Methyloterricola oryzae: one gene and its partner. The protein of the gene in region 2 interacts with the protein of the main gene of each other region in a pairwise test. Links are inferred from orthologs where the notes say so. Each region holds a gene or a part of one and is shown on either strand. Other genes may lie near its edges.

What was found.
Region 1: the proteins of EK23_RS06365 (region 2) and hypB interact in binary tests that used the Escherichia coli proteins (3 or more experiments, as listed by UniProt). The link is inferred for Methyloterricola oryzae from one-to-one orthologs.

What each region holds. Positions count from the first base shown.
Region 1 is NZ_JYNS01000009.1:52,402-55,365, forward strand. It holds hypB (hydrogenase nickel incorporation protein HypB), read right to left. Parts: upstream 1,925-2,964; coding sequence 1,076-1,924; downstream 1-1,075. Other genes in the region: hypD (hydrogenase formation protein HypD), read right to left, coding at 1-1,086; hypA (hydrogenase maturation nickel metallochaperone HypA), read right to left, coding at 1,953-2,303; EK23_RS13030 (HypC/HybG/HupF family hydrogenase formation chaperone), read right to left, coding at 2,296-2,532; EK23_RS13035 (methylthioribulose 1-phosphate dehydratase), read left to right, coding at 2,702-2,964. UniProt on the Escherichia coli protein: Involved in the maturation of [NiFe] hydrogenases. Required for nickel insertion into the metal center of the hydrogenase. Exhibits a low intrinsic GTPase activity, which is essential for nickel insertion.
Region 2 is NZ_JYNS01000003.1:55,476-58,744, reverse strand. Bases 261-3,009 are described here. They hold EK23_RS06365 (FKBP-type peptidyl-prolyl cis-trans isomerase), read right to left. Parts: upstream 2,004-3,009; coding sequence 1,518-2,003; downstream 261-1,517. Other genes in these bases: EK23_RS06360 (sensor histidine kinase), read left to right, coding at 2,196-3,009; rimO (30S ribosomal protein S12 methylthiotransferase RimO), read left to right, coding at 261-1,438. Outside these bases: more of rimO, read left to right, coding at 128-260; more of EK23_RS06360, read left to right, coding at 3,010-3,218; EK23_RS06355 (LytR/AlgR family response regulator transcription factor), read left to right, coding at 3,196-3,269. UniProt on the Escherichia coli protein: Folding helper with both chaperone and peptidyl-prolyl cis-trans isomerase (PPIase) activities. Chaperone activity prevents aggregation of unfolded or partially folded proteins and promotes their correct folding.

The DNA of each region.
Region 1 (2,964 bases), on a different replicon or contig from region 2:
CTTGCGCTGGCCCGAGGTCCACCAGATATGGCAAGCGCCCTCGTCGGAAACCATGCAAGGTCCCACGGGGTTACGTGGCGTGCACGGCTGGCCGTAGATGCGGCACTGGGTGGGGGTGATCTTTCCCAGCACGACCCGGGCGCAATCGCAGCCGGGGGGCATCTCGCCGGCCCGTCGGCGGGTCGGCTCGGCGTAATCGGGCAGCACCTTGCGGGCATTGTGGGTGGCGTAATCGGGCTTCAGTTCGAGCCCCGAGGCGGCAATGTGGCCGATACCGCGCCAGGGCGCCTCCACGATATCCATGGTTTCGCTCAACAACCGGCGCGCCAGAGCGTTGCCGCCAGGTTTCACCGCCTGGCTGTAGCAGTTGTCCAGGAAGGGTCGCTGTTCGATGTGCTGCCTCAGCACCGAGTAGGTGGCGGCCAGGAGGCTTTCCGGGGTGAAGCCGGCCACCGCTGCGGGCAGGCCGTGCTTTTCCACCACGAACGACCATTCCTCCGGGCCCATGACCGTGGATACGTGGCCCGGCGCGATTAAGGCATCGAAGCCGGGGTCTTCCGAGTCCAGCAATAATTGCACGGCGGGCCAGGTGAGTCGGCCGCTCATGAGCAGCAGCAGGTTCTCGGGCAGGCCCTCGGCAATCATGCCAGCCACCGGCGCGCAGGTGGTCTCGAAGCCCGCGACGAAAAACACCACGCGGCGTGGCGCCGCCTCGCGAGCGATTCTCACCGCTTCCAGGGGCGAGGCGATGGGCCGGATGTCGGCGCCAGCGGCACGCGCCTGTTCCAGAGACCTTACCGTGTCCTTCGGGGTGTTGACCGGGACCCGGAGCATGTCGCCGAAAGCCACCAGGACCACGTCCTCCTGGAGCGCCAACTGGATGGCCTGGTAAATGTCCTCCTCGGGGCATACGCACACGGGACACCCGGGGCCCGGGATCAGTTCGATGCTGGCGGGCAGGGCGCGGCGAAGGCCCGCCATGCTGATGGAGCGCTCGTGGCCTCCACACACGTTCATCACCCGGATGCGGGGCGGCAGGGGCAGGGCGCGGATGCGCTCCAGCCAGTCCTTCGCGCTAGTCGACATGGTCGTGTACCGGCTTGACCGGGCGGAAGCGGACGGCCGGCGCAGCCTGGTGCAGCGCACGTCCCTCTTTCTGCACCCTGGGCTTCAGGGTTTCCTGCTGCGCGACCCGCGATTTGTGCGCAACCACCTGCTCCTGCAGCCACTGCAGCCAAACCTCCATGCCTTGATTCTTGCGCGAGGACAAGGTGAGCACCGGGGCGGGGTTGGCCAGGGCCCTGAGGTGCTGCTCGGCGCGCTGCGGCGAGAAGTCATCCAGGTGGGGCAGCAGGTCGCTCTTGGTGACCAGCATCAGATCTGCCGCGCGGAACATGACGGGGTACTTGGCGGGCTTGTCGTCGCCTTCGGTCACTGAAAGAAGGGTGACGTTCAGATGATGGCCGAGGTCGAAGCTGGCCGGGCAGACCAGGTTGCCGACGTTCTCGATGAACAGTAGGTCGATCTGGCCGAGGTCGATTTGGTCGAGCGCCCCTTCCACCAGATGAGCGTCCAGGTGGCAGGCAGTGCCCGTGGTGATCTGGTGGGCGACGACGCCTTGGGCGCGGATACGCGCCGCGTCGTTTTCGGTCTCCAGATCGCCCTCAATCACAGCAATCCGCAGGCGGCTCTTGAGTTGGGCGATGGTGGCCTCCAGCAGGGCCGTTTTTCCCGAACCCGGCGAGGACATCAGGTTGACCGCGAGGATGCCTTGCCGGTCCAGGCGGGCGCGGTTGGTTTCCGCCTGTTTATCGTTATGGGCGAGCAGAGTGCTCAGCACGGAGACCGGGGTGGTTGCCTTGGGCATGTCCAACAACAGATGGCGGTTTCCGGACGTGATATTACAGCCGCAGGTGTCACACATGACTGGTTACCTCACTGAGGGAAAGCCCTCATTCCTCGTTCAACAGTTCCACGCGGGCGAGAATCAACTCGTCCCCGCTGATCAGGGCCGTTTCGAACGCGCCGCAGGCGCGGCACAGTAGATTGTTGACGCTTGCCTCGGACTCGGCGCCGCAGCGGCGACATCGCACCCGCACCGGTTGGGGCTCGATGAGCAGTTCGGCGGTTTCCGCGACGCTCCCCGCCCGGCTGATCTCGAAAGCGTTACGCAGCAGGTCCGGCTCGACCCCTGAAAGCGGACCCATCCTCAAGGTGATGCTGGCGACCCGGCGCGCCCGGTGCTCGGCGGCGAGTGCGGTCACCTGCCGCATCAAATCGTCGCACAGGGAAAGCTCATGCACTCAGGATTTCTTCCCCGCCCATCTGGTCGAACAACTCCCAGGCAGACTGCGCTTCTTCCGCCGTGAGCTTCTGAATGGCGTAGCCGACATGGATCAGAACGTAATCACCCTGTTGCGGCGGCTCGTCCTGAAGCAGGAACAGGCTGACGTCCCGCTCGACGCCACGGGCAGCGCAGCGGGCCTGCAGACCTTCGATCCGGGTGATTTGCATGGGTATAGCCAGACACATGGGAAGAACCTCGCCTCGAAGATCGATAAGCTCAGCGCAATGGCGTGCGCCAAAATCAACTTGCATAGTATAAGAGCAATGGGCCTGTATTGCCTGCGCATGCTTTTCGGAGTTTGAGATAGGGACGCCGGGGCCTTACAATCGGCGCTTCGCGTTTTTCCATGAGGCCATCGTGTCCCACGACGAGTTTCTGGCCCGCGCCGATGAATTGATCGAGGCCGGGCACTTCATCCACGCGCGCGGCTGGGTGCCCGCCACCAGCGGCAATTTCTCGGCGCGGCTCTCCGACGGGCGGATCGCCATTACGGTGTCGGGACGGCACAAAGGCGATCTGAAGCGGGAGGACATCATGCTGGTGGATGCCGGCGGGCATTCCCTGGACGGTGGCAAGCCGTCGGCGGAAACCCTTTTGCACACCTCGCTTTATCGGCG
Region 2 (3,269 bases):
CGATAAAATACCGAGCAAGGATGTTAGCGGCTCAATGGTGGAAATTTTTACCCGTGACTGGGCGCCCATGAGGCCTTTGCGGTGCGGTAGCGAATTTTACAAACATAACCCGAGTGTGCGTCAGACTGTGGCAAACCCAAGAATTGGATTTATCAGCCTCGGCTGTCCCAAGGCGCTGGTGGACAGCGAAGTGATCCTGACGCGCCTGCGCTCGGAAGGTTACGAAGTGTCGCCGAGTTACCGGGATTCCGATCTGGTGGTGGTGAATACCTGCGGCTTTATCGATGCGGCAGTTGAGGAATCCCTGGACGCCATTGGCGAGGCCTTGGCTGAAAACGGCAAAGTCATCGTGACCGGCTGTCTAGGCGCAAGAGAAGGCGAGATCCGGGCCCGCCATCCCAGCGTCCTCAAGGTTACGGGCGCCCACGCTTTCGAGGATGTCATGGCGGCGGTGCATGAGCACCTCCCTCCCGCGCATGATCCATTCACCGATCTGTTGCCCCCACAGGGGATCAAACTGACGCCCAAGCATTATGCGTATCTGAAAATCTCGGAAGGTTGTAACCACCGCTGCACGTTTTGCATCATACCTTCGATGCGGGGTGATCTGGTCAGTCGCCCCATTGGCGAAGTCATGGGCGAAGCGGAGAGACTGGTTGGCGCGGGCGTGAGGGAATTGCTTGTCGTATCGCAGGATACCAGTGCCTATGGGGTGGACATGGGATATCGCACCAGTTTTTGGGGTGGTCGTCCGCTCAAGACCCGATTCCTGGATCTGGCAAAGGCCTTGGGTGAGATGGGGGCTTGGGTCCGTCTCCATTATGTTTACCCTTACCCGCATGTGGACGAGGTGATTCCACTGATGGCCGAAGGCAAAATCCTGCCATATCTCGACATTCCTTTCCAGCATGCCAGCCCTCGTATCCTCAGGTCGATGAAGCGTCCCGCCTCCGCTGAGAACAACCTGGAGCGTATACAAACTTGGCGGTCCATCTGCCCGGAACTGACCATCCGCAGTACGTTCATTGTGGGCTTTCCAGGCGAAACCGATGAAGATTTCGAAGATCTGCTCGACTTCCTGGATGCGGCGCAATTGGACCGTGTGGGTTGCTTCGCGTACTCCCCGGTGGCGGGCGCGGCGGCCAACGCGCTTCCGGGTCAGGTGCCAGCGGAGGTAAAGGAAGATCGCTTAGCCCGCTTCATGGCATTCCAGGAGGAAATCAGCTCTGCGAGACTCCAGGCTCGTGTAGGTGGTCGCGAAACCGTACTGGTCGACGAAGTGGTGGAGGAAGGCGCGGTAGCGCGCAGCCGAGCCGATGCCCCTGAGATCGATGGTCAGGTGTTCATCGATGGAGCTACCCATCTTCAAGTGGGCCAGTGGGTCGAGGTCGAGATCGAGGAGGCCGATGAACATGACCTCTGGGCACACCTGATCTGAACGCCGGGGGCCAGATCACGGACTGAGGCGCTTAACCGGCCTTCACATCCCTGCGGCTGGCTGCTCCTAGAGTGCTAGTTCAGTCGTGATGGTGCCCGCCAAGACCATGCACATGGCCGTGATCCAATTCTTCTGCGGTGGCATCGCGAATGTCCGTGACCTCGACGGCGAAGTTCAGGGTCATGCCGGCCATCGGGTGATTGCCATCCAGAATTACTTCGTCATCCAGAACCTCGATGACAGTCACCAGTTGTACGCCCTCGGGTGTTTCGGCATGGAATTGCATGCCGGGCTCGATCTGCTCGACGCCTTCGAAGGCGGTCTTCGGCACGGCCTGGATCAGGTCGTCGTCGCGCAGGCCGTAAGCTTCTTCGGGAGAGACCGTTACGCTCAGGCGGTCGCCTACCTGCTTACCCGCCAGTGCGTTTTCCAGGCCCGGAATGATATTGCCCTGGCCGTGGATGTAGGCTAGAGGATTTTGACCCTCTGAACTGTCCAGCACGTCCCCCTCGTCATTGGTCAGCGTGTAATGAATGTGAACCACTTTCTCGGCGGAAATCTGCATGGGTGTCCCTCGTTATTTTCAAATTTGCATCATATCGGTTTTTTCCCGCCCCAGGTAGGGCGAGAAGTGCCGGCGTCTGTCTAAACTGAACCGTATCCATCGACCTGACAGGGAATCCCGAGGGAGCCAGTGGTCCGATCGAAAGTTCCACTCTGGGCAGACACCGAAAGTTTTCTTCCGGACTTCCGACGCGTGCGTACGGCCTTTGTGCTGCTGTTGTTGGCCGAAATCCTGGCGTTGGCAATCGGCCTGATCGCGGCGCCCGATGCGGAGGCTTTCTGGAACAGCTTGGGGCTGGTCTCCCTCTACATCGTCTGGGTCGTCCTGCTCAGCATCGCAGTTTTGAGTACCTTCAACCGTTGGCTCCAAAGCGCGAGTCCGCTGAGAGCAGGGGGTGTCGTCGTTTGCGTGGTCGAGGCAATGGTGCTGCTGGTGGGGTGGCTCGCATGGAACGGCTTGGGCCAAGGCTTGTTGAATGGGGGCACGGAATTGAGCCAGACGCCTTATCGCTGCCTGCGCGACGTCGCCGTCGCGGCGCTCCTGACGGGTTTGTGGCTCCGCTACCGCTATGTTCAATATCAGTGGCGGCGGCATGTTCGGGCCGAGGGACTGGCTCGGCTGGACGTTTTGCAGGCGCGCATGCGGCCGCATTTCCTGTTTAACGGTCTCAACACCATAGCCAGTCTCATCAGCACCGATCCGGCCAAGGCGGAGGAATTGATACTGGATTTTGCCGAAATGTTCCGTGCGGTGTTGAAGAGAAACGCGCGAATGGCGAAGCTGGAGGAAGAATTGCACTTGGTGCGGCAATACCTCAATGTGGAGGGACAGCGTTTGGCCGAGCGCCTGCGGGTGGTCTGGAACCTGAACGGCGCGCCGATGGATGCGCTGCTGCCACCCCTCAGTCTGCAGCCCCTGGTGGAGAATGCCTTGTATCACGGTATCGAACCTCTGCCCGGCGGTGGCATGGTGGAGATCGATGGACGCTTGCGGCGGGGCGAGGTGGTCCTGACAGTCCGGAGTCCCGCACCCCGCGCTGAGGCGGAGCCGCACCGCAGCGGCAATCGCGTGGCTCTCGCCAACCTGCGGCTAAGGCTGGAGAACTGTTTTCCGGGAAGTGGGGCCGTGCACACCAGTGTGGTGGACGGACGCTACCAGGCGCGCATCGTATTTCCCTATCGGACGACGCTGAGTGAAGATTCTGATCGCCGATGATGAGCCCTTGGCGAGGGCCCGCTTGCGAAGGTTGTTGGAGGAACTGGCGCT